Regions from separate parts of the Kitasatospora sp. GP30 genome, predicted to be linked through region 3. Evidence: riboswitches for the same ligand, from Rfam matches in the RefSeq annotation. Region 3 holds a riboswitch; each other region holds the start of a gene.
What was found. A riboswitch is a leader RNA that binds a small molecule or an ion and turns the genes downstream of it on or off. The one in region 3 is predicted to bind S-adenosylmethionine.

Region 1 (5,687 bases), on a different contig from region 3:
CCACGCCCCGGTGCTGGTCAACCGGCTGCGGCGGATCCGGGAAGCCCGGCGTGCGGAGCGTTAAGTGAGCGACCTTGCGGGTAGGTTGGCCGCCATGGGCACCCTGCTGGAACCGACCACCCCCGCCGGCCGTGCGGGCCTGGCCGCGCTGCTGGCCGAGCCCCGCCGCGCCCTGCTCGCCTTCGACTTCGACGGCACCCTGGCCCCGATCGTCGCGGACCCCGAGCAGGCCTTCGCGCACCCGGGCGCGGCCGGCGTCCTGGCCCGGCTGTCCGGCCGGGTCGGCACCGTCGCGGTGGTCACCGGGCGTCCGGCACTGGCCGCGGTGCGGCTCGGCGGCTTCGCCGCTGCCCCGGGCCTGGACCACCTGGTGGTGCTCGGCCACTACGGCGCCGAGCGCTGGGACTCCACGACCGGGCAGCTGACCGCGCCCGCCAGCCACCCCGGCGTGGCCGCGGTCCGGGCCGAACTGCCCGCGCTGCTGGCCTCGTTGGGCGTCCCGGAGGGCACCGTGGTGGAGGACAAGGAGCGCTCGCTGGCCGTGCACACCCGGCGCACCGCCGACCCGGACGCGGTGCTCGACCGCCTGCGTGCGCCGCTCGCCGACCTGGCCGCCGCGCACGGCCTGGCGGTGGAGCCGGGGCGGATGGTGATCGAGCTGCGCCCGCCGGGCGTCGACAAGGGCGCCGCGCTCACCGAGCTGGTGCGCGAACGCGGGGCCGGCGCAGTGCTCTACGCCGGTGACGACCTGGGCGACCTGGCCGCCTTCGACGCGGTCGACCGGCTGCGGGCCGCCGGGCTGCCCGGGCTGCTGGTGGCCAGCGGCCCGGTGACCGGCGAGCCGCCGGTGCGCGAGGTGGCCGAGCGGGCCGACCTGGTGGTGCCGGGGCCCGGCGGGGTGGTGGAGCTGCTGGACCAGTTGGGCGAGGAGCTCGTGCCGACGCGCTGAGTCGCTGCTGAGTCGCTGCTGGGCCGCTCAGGAGGCGGTCAGCGCGGCCAACTGCTCGAGGAACCACTGCTGCGGCGAGAGCGCGGTGGCCGCCGCCGCCAGCCGCTTGGTGCGTTCGGTGCGCTCGGCGGCGGGCATGGTCAGGCCCCGGTGCAGCGCGTCGGCGGTCCCCACCACGTCGTACGGGTTGATCCCGATCGCGTCCTCGGCCAGCTCCGCCCAGGCGCCCGCCTCCCGGGAGAGCACCAGCGCGCAGCCCGCCTCGGAGACCACCGGCACCTCCTTGGCGACCAGGTTCATGCCGTCCCGGATCGGGTTGACCAGCGCCACGTCGGCCAGCCGGTAGGCGGCCAGCGAGCGGGCGAAGTCGTCCTCGACCTGGAGTATCAGCGGCTGCCAGGTGGCGGTGCCGAACTCGGCGTTGATCTCCTCGCTGATCCGCCGCACCGCCGCCGTGTAGTCGCGGTACTCGGCCAGGTCCTGGCGGGACGGGTAGGCGAAGGCGATGTGCACCAGCCGGTCGTGCCACTCGGGGCGGGTGCGCAGCAGGTGCCGGTAGGCCTGCAGGCCGCGCACGATGTTCTTGCTCAGCTCGGTGCGGTCCACCCGGACGATGGTTCGCCGGTCGCCCACCGCGGCCTTCAGCGCGGCCAGTCGCTCGTCGACGTCCGGCCGGTGCGCCCGCTCGCGCAGGAACTCCGCGTCGGCGCCCAGCGGGTGCACGCCCAGCGCCGTGGTGCGGCCCTGGAAGGTCACGGTCAGTGCCGCCCGGTCCACGGTGGCGCCCAGCACCCGCTCGCTGCAGTCGGCGAACGCCTCGGCCCAGCGCCGGGTGTGGAAGCCGGCCCGGTCCGCGCCCAGCACCCCGGTGAGCACGGCGGCGGCCGGGCCGTCGGGCAGCAGCCGGAAGTAGTCGACCGGCGCCCAGGGGGTGTGCAGGAAGTAGCCGATCCGCAGGTCGGGGCGGCGCTCCCGGAGCAGGGCCGGCACCAGGGTCAGGTGGTAGTCCTGGACCAGCACCGCCGCGCCCGGCGCGGCCTCGGCGGCCAGCGCCGCGGCGAAGGCCTCGTTGTACTCCCGGAACCCGGCCCACCGCTCGGCCGCGGCCTGGTCGAAGGCCGGCGCGGTGGGGGTGTTGTAGAGCTGGTGGTGCAGGAACCACAGGGTGGAGTTGGCCACCCCGTTGTACGCCTGGTCGAAGACCACCGGATCGATGTCCAGCATCCGGACGGCCTGGCCGCCGACGTCGAACCCGGCCAGGTCCAGGCGGCCCTGCGGGGACTGCCGGGCGGCGGCCCGGTCCGCCTCGCCGAGCGCCGCGCAGACCCAGACCGCGTGCGGGTCGTCGATCGCGGACAGCCCGGACACCAGGCCGCCGCCACCGCGGCGCGGTGTCAGGCTGCCGTCCGCGGCGTGGCGGAAGGCGACCGGGCCGCGGTTGGAAGCGACCAGGACGCGTGCGGTCGTTTGCTCGGCCATACCGGCAACCTTGCCGGGGTCGCGGGGTGGCAAACCAGGGCCTTTGTCACATCCGCTGGTTCCGGTACTCCGGCAGCTCGATCATCGGCGGCCGCTCCAGGGCCGTCACCGGGTGGTCGTGCGCCGTGAAGTCCCGGGTCACCGGGTCCCGGGAGAACTGGGTGAGCACCGGGCGGGCCAGGTCGTCGGCGGCCTTGAGCCGGTTGGTGCGGTCCAGCCGCTCCAGCGCGGTGCGGTAGATGGTGGCGGCCATCCGGCCCAGTGCCTGGCTGTCCTGGTGGCGGTGGTGGCGCACTCCGACGTCCACCTGGGCCAGCGCGTCCAGCCCGACCAGGTCCAGGGCGTCGACCAGCAGGCCCAGCTCCACCCCGTAGCCGGTCGGGAAGTGCAGCCGGTCCAGCAGCGAGCGACGGGCCGCGTACTCGCCGCCGAGCGGCTGCACGAAGCCGGCCAGCTGCGGCCAGTGCAGGTTGAGCAGGGGTCTGGCGACCAGTTCGGTCACCCGGCCGCCGCCGGACGGGACCACCGTGCCTGAGCCCGCGGCGGAGCCGCTGTTCGAAACTTCCAGCGGGCGGTCGTACATCGCCTTGACCAGCTGGATCTCCGGGTCGGTGAGCAGCGGGCCGACGATCCCGGAGACGAACGCCGGGTCGAACTCGCGCAGGTCGGCATCGATGAAGCAGACGATCGCCCCGCTGGTCACCAGCAGCGAGCGCCACAGCACCTCGCCCTTGCCGGGCACGGCCGGCAGCCGGGGCAGGATCGCGTCCCGGTGCACCACCCGGGCACCGGCGGCCGCGGCCACCTCGGCGGTCCGGTCCACCGAGCCGGAGTCCACCACCACCAGCTCGTCCACCAGCGGGATCCGCTCCATCAGCTCACGGCGGATCACCTCGACGATCTCGCCGACCGTGGACTCCTCGTCGAGCGCCGGCAGCACCACGCTGACCGTGCCGGCCGCCCCGGCCGCCTCCTTCGCGGCCAGTAACCGCGGCACCGGCCGGTCGGCCGCGGTCCAGGACCTGCGGCGCAACCAGCGGGCCGCCTCCGGGAGTAGCGCGGGGCTCTGCTCGGCTGGCAAATCTCGCTCCTTGTACGCGTGGAAATGGTCCGGGGCGTCTCGCGTGGCGGACGGCCCCTTTCCGCTGTGGTGCCTTCGGATACAGTCTTCGTACTGCGGTCAGACCTTCGCACACCGGGGTGGACCGCCAGGAAAACGTCGGCTCGCGCATCCGTGCGGTGCGCCGATGACAACTTCACAGAGCTCATCCAGAGGGACTGAGGGAACGGCCCGTTGACGTCCCGGCAACCTTCTCGACCGGCCTGTAGCAGGCCCCGGCGAGACAGGTGCCAATTCCGGCCCGGGCGCGACCGCGTCACGGGGAAGATGAGGAGAGAGGCCTCGCCGCCCATGGCTACCGCTACCCCTGCCGCAACGTCCACCGTTGATCTCGGCCCCGCCGCCGCCCTGTCCTGTCGGGAGTGCGGCACCCGGTTCCCGCTCGGTCCCAGCTTCGCCTGCCTGGAGTGTTTCGGCCCGCTGGAGATCGCCTACGACTACAGCGGCCACGACACCGCCGAGTTGCGGGCCCGGATCGAGGCCGGCCCGGCCTCCATCTGGCGCTACGCCCCGCTGCTGCCGGTCCCGGCCGACGTGGCGACCAAGCCCAACCTCAACCCCGGCTGGACCCCGCTGGTCGAGGCCGACCGGCTCGGCAAGGAGCTCGGCTTCACCGCCCGGCTGCACGTCAAGGACGACTCCGGCAACCCCACCCACTCGTTCAAGGACCGGGTGGTGGCCTGCGCCATCGAGGCGGCCCGGGCCTTCGACTTCACCACCCTGTCCTGCTCCTCCACCGGCAACCTGGCCGGTGCGGTGGGCGCCGCGGCGGCCCGGGCCGGCCTGCGCTCCTGCGTCTTCATCCCGCACGACCTGGAGCACGCCAAGATCGTCATGGCCGCGGTCTACGGCGGTGACCTGGTCGGCATCGAGGGCAACTACGACGACGTGAACCGGTTCTGCTCCGAGCTGATCGGCGATCCGGCCGGCGAGGGCTGGGGCTTCGTCAACGTCAACCTGCGGCCGTACTACGGCGAGGGCTCCAAGACGCTGGCCTTCGAGATCTGCGAGCAGCTCGGTTGGCGGCTGCCGGAGCAGATCGTGATCCCGATCGCCTCCGGCTCCCAACTCACCAAGATCGACAAGGGGTTGCGGGAGCTGATCGAGCTCGGACTGGTCGAGGACCGGCCGTACCGGGTCTTCGGCGCCCAGGCGACCGGATGCTCCCCGGTGGCCGAGGCGTTCAAGGCCGGTCGCGACGTGATCCGTCCGGTCAAGCCGGACACCATCGCCAAGTCGCTGGCGATCGGCAACCCGGCGGACGGCCCGTACGTGCTGGACATCGCCCGGCGCACCGGCGGCGCGGTGGAGGACGTCACCGACGCCGAGGTGGTCGAGGCGATCCGGTTGCTGGCCCGCACCGAGGGCATCTTCGCCGAGACCGCCGGCGGCGTGACCATCGGCGTGCTCAAGAAGTTGGTCGAGAGCGGACAGCTGGACCCGGGCAAGGAGACCGTGGCGATCAACACCGGCGACGGCCTCAAGACGCTGGACGCGGCGGCGGGGGCCGGCCTGACCGCGGTGATCCGGCCGAGCCTGGAGTCGTTCCGGGCCGCCGGCCTGGTCTGAGTCCGCCCGCATCCCCCACCCGGAACCGCCCGAACGCCATGAGCGCCTTGAGCAAGGAGTACCCCCGATGAGCGCCACCGTCCGCATTCCCACCATCCTGCGCACCTACACCGACGGCCGGTCCGAAGTGACCGCCGAGGGCGCCACCCTGGCCGAGGTGATCGCCGACCTGGACCGCAACCACACCGGCATCGGCGCCCGACTCCTGGACGACACCGGCAAGTTGCGCCGGTTCGTCAACGTGTACGTGAACGACGACGACGTGCGGTTCGCCGAGGGCCTGGCGACCGAGATCCCCGGCGGCGCCGGCATCTCGATCATCCCGGCCGTGGCGGGCGGCTGCTGACGGCCCGTCAGGGCCCTGTGGGGCGTCGTGCGGTCATGGCGGGCCGCACGGCGCCCCGTGCCGTGTCCGGGGGTGGTCCGCGGCGCCCGCCGGCAGGGCATAGGCTGTCCGTGCCGGCAGCGGTTCGGACGTCCTGGTCGCCGGGACGCAACTGCCGAGGTACCACTGGAATCGTGCTCGGGACGCGTCAGAAATTCTCGGGCAATTCGTGGTTTAAGTCCGCT
Region 2 (5,687 bases), on a different contig from region 3:
GTGCTCCTCGCCGGGTTGCCCGAGCCGGTGGACGGCCAGGTCGTGCAGGAGGTCCCGGCCGGCCGCCAGGCCGGCCAGGTCATAGCTGCTGGTCTCCTGGCCGACGAGGGTCATGATGTCGGTGACGATCTCCGAGGAGACCTCGTGGGCACGGTCGGTGAGGGCAACTGTGGCGGGGTTCATGATCGGCTTTCTCTTGCGAGCGGGTGGAGTGGTGGAGGTTGCGGCTGGAGGGGCGGCTCAGCCGATGCCGAGGGGGATGCCGAGCAGGTACCAGACGAGGAAGAAGGCGACCCAGGCGACCCAGGCGACGGCGGCGACCGGCAGGGTGAAGGAGGCGAGGGTGCCGATGCCGGCGTTCTTGCGGTACTGGCGCAGGTAGGCCACGGCCATCATGAAGAACGGGCTCATCGGCGTGATGCACTTGGTGACCGAGTCGGCGACCCGGTACATGGCCTGGGTCGCCTCCGGATGGATGCCGGTGAGCATCAGCATGGGCACCAGGACCGGGGCGACCAGCGCCCACAGCGCGGAGCCGCTGGTGACCAGCAGGTTCATCACCGCGATCAGCACGGCCACGCCGAGCAGCACCAGCCAGCCGTCGAGGTGCAGGTCGCGCAGCAGCTCGGCGCCCTTGACAGCGAGGATGTCGCCGAGGTTGGTCCACTTGAAGTAGGCGAGGAACTGGGACATCGCGAAGAACAGGACGATGGTCGGTGCCATCGACCTGGTGCCGTCGGCCATCGCGGCCATCACGTCGGGGGTGCCGCGGAAGGTGCCTGCGAGTCGGCCGTAGACCCAGCCGATCACGGCGAAGAACACCCCGAGGATCAGCGCCATGCCGCTGAACACCGGCGAGTTGACGATGCTGCCGTGGTCGCCGCGCAGCGGCGAGTGCGTCGGGATCATCGCCGCGACCAGGAGCGCGGCGAGACCCAGCGCGACCAGTGCGGCCCCGCGCAGCGCGCTGCGCTGCCGCGCGGTCGCCTCGATCGCCTGCGCCTCCGCCTTCTCGGCGATCGGCGCGGGGGCCACCGGCTCGTCGGGCTCCAGGTCCGAGCGCCGCACGAGTACCGTCTCGACGACGATCGTGATCACCACTGCCATCAGGACAGAGGACGCGAGCCCGAAGTAGTAGTTCGCCACCGGGGTGACGGCACCGTGCGGGTCGACGACGTGGGCCGCGGCCGTGGACATCGAGGACAGCAGCACATCGGTCGTGGTGAGGACGGGGGAGGCGTTGAAGCCCGCGGAGACCGACACGTAGGCGACGACGCAGCCGAGGATCGGGCTGCGGCCGGCGGCCCGGTAGAGCGCCGCGCCCAGCGGGATCAGCGTCACGTACGCGGCGTCGCCGGCGACGTGGCTGACCATCGCCGTCAGCGCCAGCGCGAAGGTCAGGTAGCGGCCCGGCACCCGCGCGACCAGGCGGCGCAGCAGCGTCTCGAACAGCCCGCTCTTCTCGGCGACGACGATGCCGAACATCACGATGAGGACCGTCGACAGCGGCGGGAACTGCGCGAAGTTGTCGACGGCGTGCCCGATGACGAGGGTGAACCCGTCCTTGCTGAGCAGGTTCTGCACCTTGATGGTCTTGTGCGTCCCCGGGAGCACGGCGCTGACGTGCTCGGCGGCCAGTACGGCGCTGAGCACGGCGACCACCGCCGCGAGGGCCCAGAACAGCCAGAACGGGTCGGGCAGCCGGTTGCCGGCCCGCTCGATCGCCGCCATCGCGCGGTTCATGGCGCGCATGGATCTCGAGCCGGGCTCGGTCTCCCGGGACTCGGTCACGGTGGCACTCATGGCGACCCTTTCGGCACTACTGAGGGATGTTTCCGCAAACAATGGCACTCAAGTGAGAGATTTTCTAGATCCTCTATGTCACGATGGGATCAACCGGCAGTCTAAGGTACGGAAACATGACTGGGCCTCTCCTCGACGAGCTCGACCGGCGCCTGATCGGGGCGCTGCACGTAGCCCCCCGGGCCACCTGGGACGACATCGGCGCGATCCTGCTCGCCGACGCGGGCACCCTCAAACGCCGCTACGACCGGCTGCACAAGGCCCGCATGGTGCGCGTGGTCGGTCAGGCCGACTGGGGCCTGCACTCCACGGCGATGCCGGTCCACGTCTTCCTGGACATCACCGGCGAAACCCCGCTGGCGGTCCTGGAGCGGCTCCGTGACCTTCCCCACGTCCAGCGCCTGGCGCAGATCTCCGGCGACTACCCCCTCTACGCCGTGATCCACGCCCCGTCCGAGGCGGCCACCAGCGAGGCGATCGACCGGCTGTTCTCGGTCCCCGGTGTCCGCCGCGTCAACGCCCTGCCCGCGCTCAGCACCCTGCGCCGGGGTGCCACCTGGGATCCGCAGTTCCTCACCGAAGCCGAGCGCGCCGGCCTGCTGGAACTCGCCGGGGTCAGCCCGGAGGGCACCGCGACCGCCAACCCGCCCGCCAAGCCCCTCAGCGAGGCCGAGCGCACCGTCGTCACCCAGCTGATCCAGGACGGCCGGGCCTCCGCCGCGAGCATCGCCCGCGCCGCCGCCCTGCCCACCTCCACCGCGCACCGCGTCGTGCGGCGGGTCCTGGACGAGCGCTGGGTCAAGCCGCGCTTGGAGATCGTGTCGGAATGGCTCGGCTTCCAGACCCCGTTCATGCTCCGCCTGCGGGTGGCCCCAGGCGAGACCCCCGAGGTCATGCGGCGCCTCGACCAGTTGCCCCAGACCCGCCTCGCCGTTCACGTCGCCAGTGACCTGTCCGTCCTCTGCATGGGCCTGGTCACCGATCGCTCCGCCCTGGCGCTCTTCATCGACGACGAACTCGCCGAGATCCCCGGCATTCACGCCGTCAGTGTCTACGTGATGCTCGCCGAGTCGCGGCGCTACTGGCTGGACCGGGACCTCGCCTCCGGCGCCCTCGGCGCCTTCCACGCGCCCCCGCTGCTCTGAGCCGGCCTTCGGGGTTGGGCGGGCCGTCCCGTCCGCGGATTCCTGTATGGTTCCTCGCGAATCATCCAGAGGGGTGGAGGGACCGGCCCTACGAAGCCCCGGCAACTCCCCGGTCGACTCGGCGTTCGACGTACATGCCGCGCCGCCCGGGATCAGTGCCAACTCCGGCCTGTCGCCAACGTGGCGCGGGAAAGATGAGGAGACTCGGTGCTCTCTGTGCTGTCCCTTGTCCGGGTGCTTGCCGCCCCGGCCCTTCCGCGTACCCGTCTCATGTCCGGCGCAGGCAATCGGCCGACTCCACCGGCCTGTTCGCGCTGACCTTCCCCGCTCCCCGCCCGGAGCCTCCCGCGAGCACAACCCACCTGCCGCTCGCGGGATTTGAGACTGGAGTACCCATTCATGGAGAACACGAGCGGCGTTGGCGTGCTCGACAAGGCCACCTCGATCCTCGGCGCCCTGGAGGCCGGCCCCGCCAACCTGGCCGGGCTGGTCGCCGCCACCGGTCTGGCCCGGCCCACTGCCCACCGACTCGCCGTCGCACTCGAGTACCACCGACTGGTCACCAGGGACCTGCAGGGTCGGTTCATTCTCGGCCCCCGACTCACCGAACTGTCCGCCGCGGCGGGCGAGGACCGTCTGCTGGCTGCCGCCGGCCCGGCCCTGACCCGCCTGCACGACATCACCGGTGAGAGTGCCCAGCTCTACCGCCGGCAGGGCGACATGCGGATCTGCGTGGCCGCCGCCGAGCGCCTCTCCGGCCTTCGCGACGCCGTCCCCGTCGGCACGACCCTGTCCATGAAAGCCGGTGCTGCCGCACAGATCCTGCTCGCCTGGGAGGAGGCCGAGCGCCTCCACCGCGGGCTGCAGGGCGCCCGCTTCACCGCAACCGCCCTCAGCGGCGTGCGGCGGCGCGGCTGGGCCCAGTCCATCGGCGAACGCGAGCCCGGCGTCACCTCCGTCGCCGCTCCCGTCCGCGGCCCGTCCAACCGGGTTGTGGCCGCCGTCTCCGTCTCCGGCCCGATCGAACGCCTCACCCGCCACCCCGGTGCACGCCTCGCCCAGGCCGTCGTCGAGGCCGCCAACCGCCTCACCGAAGCCCTACACCACCCCTGACCGTCATGAAGGGTGTCAAAACTCCGATCAGGCCGCTGAACTGGGAGTTCCCGTGGATCACGGGGTGGTTTGATCGGGGCGGCGTGGTACTCGTTGAGCAGTCCGCCGAGTACTCGGCGGCGTCTGACTGCGACGGTTGGGCCCGAGGGCGGGCGACGGGAGAAGCATCCGCGGCGGCGGATCGTGGACGCGATCTTCTACGTCGTGCGGACCGGGTGCGCTTGCCGACAGCTTCCAAAAGACTTCGCGCCAAGGCCCACGGTGTACTGGTACTTCACGCGGTGGCACGACGACGGGACGGTGGAACGGATCCACGACGCGCTGCGCGGTCAGGTCCGCGAGGCTGAGGGCCGCGGTGCCGGGCCGAGCGCGGTGTTGATCGCTTCGCAGTCCGTGCGCACCGCCGACACCGTCCCTGCGGCCACAGCGCGAGCGACGCGCGGTGCGTCGCTCGTCGTGCTTGTGGGGGTCGCCGTTGAGCTTGCCCTTGGCCGCCATCACGAGCACGGCCCGGAGCCGGCAGGCTCGATCAGCCGATCGGTGGTGCGAGGTATTCCAGCGCATAACCGTCGCCGGAGGGGGTTACGCGGGCGATGCCGGGTGAGTCGAGGTGGGCGCCGGCTACGAAGTGGTGTGGTTGAGTCAGTTGTTCGAGGAGGGCTGCTCGCGCGCTGCGGGCCTGGGACTGGTTGCCGTCGAGCTCCCAGGACACGTTCGGCTGATCGAATTGGAGCGTGGGAACGTGAACGGTGTCGCCCCAGACGAGAAGGTGGCCGATGCCGCTCCTGATGTCGTACACGGTGTGACCAGGTGTGTGGCCCGGTGTCGGGATCGCGGTGGTCCAGTCGTTGATCGCGACCTTCTCCGACACGGGTACGACCCGGTCGCGGATCGGCTCGAGCCGCCCCGTGAACACCGAGGCGTCGCCCGCTCCGATCCACACGCGCTCGAGTCTGGTGAACGCCGCTGAACCGTCCGGCGCGATCAGGCCGCTCACGTGGTCTTCGTGCTTGTGGGTGATGGCCACATCCGTGACACGCGCGCGGTCGATTCCCGCTTCGTCGAGCGCGTCGTAGATCAATCCCATGGTGGGGTCGTGCCAGGCGTTGGACGCGCCGGTGTCGATGAGCACCGACCGCGTGCCGTCGGTGACGAAGAAGGCGTTGACCGACAGCCGCAAGTTGTCGCCGGTCAGCGGGACGGCGGCCGGCAGCACATCGAGCGTGCGCCCATCCTTGTCGCGGAGCCGTGTCGGCGGCATGTCGATGTACCCGTCTCGTAACGAGATCACCTGCAGGTCGCCGAATTCGAACGTGGCATGGTGCCGGCCACTCGAGATCAAACGCATGGAACCCCTCCGTCGTGTCGGGCGAGCATCGCGTGTCTCCGATAGAAGATCAGATCTTCTTTAGAAGAAACACTACACTGTGGGACAGCGAGGTACCCATCGATCGAGGAGCACGGTGGTCGAGCAAGACGGGAACGCGACCGAACCACAGCACGGTGATGACCTGGCCGGTGCGTTCGGCGGCAACGTGCGGCGACGCCGCGAGGAGGCCGGCCTGACGCTGGACCAGTTGTCCACACAGTCGTCGGTCAGCCGGGCGATGCTGTCCAAGGTCGAAC
Region 3 (5,687 bases):
TTCAGGCCGTGGCAGGAGGAGCAGCCGACGGCGAAGAGCCGCTTGCCCTCGTCGATCGCAAGCGACTGCGCGGAGCTGTCAGCCTGGGCCTTCTCGGCGGGCGCGAACGCGGCGTACAGCCCCCCGGAGGCCACGAGGGCGAAGAGTAGGACGACCAGCGCCGCCAGTGGGTGGCGCCGTCGTGCGGAGAGCTTTTTCACGGATTAACCCCGGTGTCAGGATCTGGTCGTCTGGTGGTGGTGGCCCGGTGCCGGTGACGGTACCGGCAGGGGCGTGGGGCACGGGCAAAGGACCCGTCGCCGCTCGGGCATTCGGGTCCGGCCGGCGAGCCAGCGACCTGATCGGTTACTTGATCAGGTAGATGGTCGCGAAGAGGCCGATCCAGACCACGTCGACGAAGTGCCAGTAGTACGACACGACGATCGCCGCGGTGGCCTGCTCATGCGTGAACCGCTTGGCGGCGTAGGTCCGCCCCAGCACCAGCAGGAAGGCGATCAGACCGCCCGTCACGTGGAGCCCGTGGAAGCCGGTGGTCAGGTAGAACACCGTGCCGTACGGGTCGGAGGACAACGAGAGGTGGTCCTTCTTCACCAGCGAGGTGTACTCGTAGATCTGGCCGCCGATGAAGATCGCGCCCATCACGAAGGTGACCGTGAACCACGAGCGGAGCTTCTTGACGTCACCGCGCTCGGCGGCGAACACGCCGAGCTGGCAGGTGAGCGAGGAGAGCACCAGGATCGTGGTGTTCACGGAGGAGAAGGGGACGTTGAGGGCATGCGCCTTCTCGGCCCAGAAGTCTGGTCCCTTCACGGAACGCGCCGTGAAGTACATCGCGAAGAGGGCCGCGAAGAACATCAGCTCGGAACTCAGCCAGACGATGGTTCCGACACTGGTCATGTTCGGTCGGTTGACCGATCCATGCGCGTGCCCGGTTTCTGTTGCTGTTGCTGTCGCCACGACCGACATTATGTCGGTCCCTTATTCCGTCTTCACGCCGGGGGGTCTTCCTCGGAGTGTCCGGTGCGTGCGGTATGCCCGGATGCCCGTACCAGCTGCTTTGCTCCCCTCGGGTGCCCTCGGACGGGCTGTCAGGGCCATCCGCTGACGCTCCATCGCCCGCACGGGTGACGGTGACTCACGCAAGTGGCTCCAGCCGGATCCCGGTGCCGGCGAGGAGATCGTGCCGGATGCTCACCGGGACGGGGGAAGCGGGAGTAGCATCCGGAGGTGGTGGACGTGGTCTGGATCACATTCGTCTGACACATGGGAGCAGGTCCGATGACGTACGGCAGCGACGAGACGCTCACCGTCCTCGTCTACAGCGACGACCGCAACACCCGGGCGCAGGTGACCGCGGCCCTCGGCCGGCGCCCGGCCGCCGACCTGCCGGAGCTGGAGTACCTGGAGTGCGCCACCACTCCGGCGGTGCTGCGGGCGCTGGAGAAGGGCGGCGTGGACCTCTGCGTCTTCGACGGCGAGGCGGTGCCGGCCGGCGGGCTCGGCCTGGCCCGGCAGGTGAAGGACGAGATCTACGGCTGCCCGCCGGTGCTGGTGCTGATCGGTCGTCCGCAGGACAGCTGGCTGGCCGCCTGGAGCCGGGCGGACGCGGCGATCTCCCAGCCGGTGGACCCGGTGGCGCTGGCCGAGGCCGCCGCCACCCTGCTGCGCACCCGGCTGGGCGCCCGCACCCTGTCCAGCTGAGCCGACCGCGTCCGATCCCGCCGGTCAAGACGGTCGGGGCAGCGCAGAGCGCGGCGCCGTCTCAGAGGAAGAGAAGGGCCGCCGTCCACCGGACGGCGGCCCTGCCGCGCTCGTTAGGCTGGCGACGACCTGTTTTGTCCGCACCGGATGCGAGCTGGAGAGTCGGCCATGGTGAACGTGAAGCCTGTGAGTGGCGGTAACCACCCCACGCAGGTGAGCCGCACCTGGCCGGACGTCCTGACGGTGCTGCTCGGCGGCGGCGACCTGAGCCGGGCCGACACCGCCTGGGCGATGGACCGGATCATGAGCGGCGAGGCCAGCCCCGTCCAGGTGGCCGGCTTCATGGTGGCGCTGCGGGCCAAGGGCGAGACGGTCGACGAGATCTCCGGCCTGGTCGAGGCGATGTACGAGCACGCCAGGCCGCTGATCATCCCCGGGCCCGCGGTGGACATCGTCGGCACCGGCGGCGACCGGGCGAAGACCGTCAACATCTCCACCATGTCGGCGATCGTCGCGGCGGCGGCCGGCGCCAAGGTGGTCAAGCACGGCAACCGGGCGTCCTCCTCGGCCAGCGGCTCCTCCGACGTGCTGGAGCGGCTCGGCGTGCGGCTGGACCTGACCCCGCGCCGGGTCGCCGAGGTGGCCGAGGAGATCGGCCTCACCTTCTGCAACGCCGCCACCTTCCACCCCGCGATGCGGCACACCGCCGCCGCCCGGCGCGACCTCGGGGTGCCGACCGCCTTCAACATCCTCGGCCCGCTCACCAACCCCGCCAGGGTGACGGCCCATGCGGTCGGCTGCTTCGACACCCGGCTGGCCGGCCTGATCGCCGGAGTGCTGGCCGAGCGCGGCTCCACCGCCCTGGTCTTCCGCGGCGACGACGGACTGGACGAGCTGACCATCTGCGACAGCTCCCGGGTCTGGCTGGTGCGCGACGGGCAGGTGACCGAGACCGTGCTCGACCCGCGCGAGCTCGGCATCGAGCGGGTGCCGATCGAGGCGCTGCGCGGCGCCGACCCCGAGTACAACGCCCAGGTGGCCCGCCGGGTGCTGGGCGGCGAGCACGGCCCGGTGCGCGATGCCGTGGTGCTCAACTCGGCGGCCGCGCTGGTCGCCCTGGACCTCACCGACGCGCCGCTGGCCGAGCAGCTGGCCGCCGCGATGAAGCGCACCGCCGCCGCCGTGGACTCCGGCGCGGCGATCGGGCTGCTGGACCGGTGGGCGGCGGCCACCGACCGCTGACGCCCCGTCGGCCGACCGGTCGTCCGGATGGTGGAAGCGCGGTTGACCGCGTCTCGACGGTGTGCCTAAGGTCTGCGTCAGGTCATGAGTGACAGCGCGACAAGCCCCAGCTTGCTGTCCGGCAACCCTCCGTCCGTGGCGGGGTGCCCTGGGTGAAGACCGGGCTCGGCGGCGACAGGTCCGCAGGGCAAGCGCGGACCACCGGACGACACGCACCCCCGGGGTCCTGACCCCAGGAGGAGTGCGTTCCCATGACGTCCACCCAGCTGATCGCCGACTGCGCCGCCCCGCTCGCCGTGCTCGGCGCCGACGTCCAGGTGCCGCTGGTCTCCGGTGAGAAGGTCGGCTACGCCGCGCTCGACTACGCCGCCAGTGCCCCCGCCCTGCAGCGGGTCTGGGACGACGTGGCCGGCTACGCCCCGTATTACGGCAGCGTGCACCGCGGCGCCGGCTACCTCTCGCAGCTCTCCACCGACCTGTTCGAGCAGAGCCGGCGGACCGTCGCCGACTTCCTCGACCTGCGCGACGGCGACCAGGTGGTGTTCACCCGGGCCACCACCGACTCGCTCAACCTGCTGGCCGCCGCGGTGCCGCCCGGCACCCGGGTGTTCGCCTTCGAGACCGAGCACCACGCCTCGCTGCTGCCCTGGCGGCAGGCCGGACTGGCCGTCAGCTACCTTCGGGCGCCGCGCTCGCACGCCGAGGCGGTGGCCGCACTGGACGCCGCGCTGGCCGAACACCCCGATGGCCCCCGGCTGCTCTGCGTCACCGGCGCCTCCAACGTCACCGGCGAGCTGTGGCCGGTGGCCGAGCTGACCGAGACGGCCCACCGGCACGGCGCCCGGGTGGTGCTGGACGCCGCGCAGCTGGCCCCGCACCACCGCGTCTCGGTGCGCGAGCTGGACGTCGACTGGGTCGCCTTCTCCGGCCACAAGCTCTACGCCCCGTTCGGCGCCGGTGTGCTGGCCGGCCGCGCCGACTGGCTGGACGCGGCCGAGCCCTACCTGGCCGGCGGTGGCGCCTCGCGGACCGTGGCGCGGCAGGCGGACGGCGCGGTCGCCGTCGAGTGGCACCGCGGCCCGGCCCGGCACGAGGCCGGCTCACCCAATGTGATCGGGGCCTATGCCGTCGCCTCGGCCTGCCGGGCGCTCGCCGAGACCGGCTTCGACCGGCTGCGGGCCCATGAGCAGCTGCTGATCGACCGCCTCACCGCCGGCCTCGCCGAGATCCCCGAGGTCCGGGTGCTCAACCTCTTCGGGGACGGCGCGCCGCGGGTCGGGGTGCTCTCCTTCGTGGTGAGCGGCTGGAACAGCTCGCACTTCGCGGCAGCGCTCTCCGCCGAGTACGGGATCGGGGTGCGGGACGGGCTGTTCTGCGCGCACCCGCTGGTGCGCACGCTGCTGGGGTCCCAGGATGCGGCCCCCTCGGCGTGCGGGGCGCCCGAGCCCTCGCTGCCGGGGGAGGGCAGCCTCAACGCGATCCGGGTCAGCTTCGGGGCCGGCACGCCGGGGGAGCACGTGGACCGGTTCCTGGCCGCGGTGCGCGAGCTGGTCACCGACGGGGCGCGCTGGACCTACCGCAACGAGGGCGGCCGCTGCGTCGCGGACACCCGGCGCTGAGCAGCGGGCACCCGGCGTCGAGTAGCGGACACCCGCCGCCGGGCCGTCAGCTGTCCAGGCCGATGGCGAACGCCGCCTCCAGGTCGTGCTGGGAGTAGGTGCGGAAGGCGATGTGGGTCTCGGTGCTCACCACGCCCGGCACCTTGTTCAGCCGGCCCGGGATCACATCGGCCAGATCGTCGTGCCGGCGCACCCGGACCATCGCCACCAGGTCGCACCCGCCGGTCACCGAGTACACCTCGCTCACCCCGTCGATCGCCGCGATGGCCTCGGCGATCTCGGGGGTCCGGTCGATGCTGGTCTTGATGAGCACAATGGCTGTGATCACGGCGTGGCTCCTGGTTGGGGGATGGGGTCAGGGTATCGGGCCCGGCGGCCCAGGGCCCAGAGGGCCAGGAACCCGCCGGCGAACCCGATCACATGTGCCAGGTAGGCGACCCCGGGCTCGCCCTGGCGCGCCGACCACCACTGCATGGCGAACCAGAGGCCCAGTACCAGCCAGGCCGGAAACCGCAGCGGCAGGAAGAACAGCACCGGCACCAGCGCGGTCACCCGGGCCTTCGGATAGAGCCGCAGGTACCCGCCCAGCACCCCGGCGATCGCCCCCGAGGCGCCGACCAGCGGCCGCAGCGCCTGCGCCCCCGAGTGCGCGGTGACCGCGTAGCCGTAGGTCGCCAGCAGTCCGGCGGCCAGGTAGAAGAGGAGGAACCTGGCCCGCCCGAGCCGCTGCTCCACCGCCGGGCCGAAGACGAAGAGGAAGAGCATGTTGCCCAGCAGGTGCAGCCAGCCGCCGTGCACGAAGAGCGCGCTGACCGCGGAGACCGCGGGCAGCTTGTCCGGGGTGGGCTGCGGTGGGCAGCCCGGCAGCACCGGTGCCAGCCGGGTCAGCTGGGCGGGCGTCAGCGGACGGTCGGTCAGCAGCTCCGCCGGGATGGCACCCCAGCGCTGCTGGTAGCGCTGGGCCGCGCAGGCCCGGGCGGCGGGCTGGGTGCCGTAGGCCGGGTTGACCCCGCTCGGCCCGGCCAGGAAGACCAGGCAGTTCACCGCGATCAGCACGTAGCAGACCAGCGGCACCGGCTGCGCTCGGGTCGGGAGCATGAGCCGATCCATTCCGCGCCGCACCAG

Region 1: another riboswitch for S-adenosylmethionine. It lies ahead of thrC (threonine synthase); the one in region 3 lies ahead of P3T35_RS05430 (aminotransferase class V-fold PLP-dependent enzyme).
Region 2: another riboswitch for S-adenosylmethionine. It lies ahead of P3T35_RS32270 (IclR family transcriptional regulator); the one in region 3 lies ahead of P3T35_RS05430 (aminotransferase class V-fold PLP-dependent enzyme).

The regions. Positions count from the first base shown of each region.
Region 1 covers NZ_JARZAH010000009.1:172,362-178,048, reverse strand. Annotated here, with positions in the region: gene P3T35_RS16710 (DUF3263 domain-containing protein) at 1-64, shown strand, start outside; gene otsB (trehalose-phosphatase) at 95-949, shown strand; gene P3T35_RS16700 (trehalose-6-phosphate synthase) at 977-2,428, opposite strand; gene P3T35_RS16695 (glucosyl-3-phosphoglycerate synthase) at 2,475-3,509, opposite strand; SAM riboswitch class I at 3,691-3,822, shown strand; gene thrC (threonine synthase) at 3,840-5,117, shown strand; gene P3T35_RS16685 (MoaD/ThiS family protein) at 5,185-5,463, shown strand.
Region 2 covers NZ_JARZAH010000036.1:3,918-9,604, forward strand. Annotated here, with positions in the region: gene P3T35_RS32255 (M20 family metallopeptidase) at 1-183, opposite strand, end outside; gene P3T35_RS32260 (AbgT family transporter) at 241-1,803, opposite strand; gene P3T35_RS32265 (Lrp/AsnC family transcriptional regulator) at 1,920-2,948, shown strand; SAM riboswitch class I at 3,007-3,149, shown strand; gene P3T35_RS32270 (IclR family transcriptional regulator) at 3,348-4,061, shown strand; gene P3T35_RS32275 (MBL fold metallo-hydrolase) at 4,591-5,409, opposite strand; gene P3T35_RS32280 (XRE family transcriptional regulator) at 5,525-5,687, shown strand, end outside.
Region 3 covers NZ_JARZAH010000002.1:460,370-466,056, forward strand. Annotated here, with positions in the region: gene P3T35_RS05410 (c-type cytochrome) at 1-200, opposite strand, end outside; gene P3T35_RS05415 (heme-copper oxidase subunit III) at 346-966, opposite strand; gene P3T35_RS05420 (hypothetical protein) at 1,279-1,701, shown strand; gene trpD (anthranilate phosphoribosyltransferase) at 1,870-2,943, shown strand; SAM riboswitch class IV at 3,024-3,143, shown strand; gene P3T35_RS05430 (aminotransferase class V-fold PLP-dependent enzyme) at 3,195-4,562, shown strand; gene P3T35_RS05435 (Lrp/AsnC ligand binding domain-containing protein) at 4,609-4,890, opposite strand; gene P3T35_RS05440 (rhomboid family intramembrane serine protease) at 4,887-5,660, opposite strand.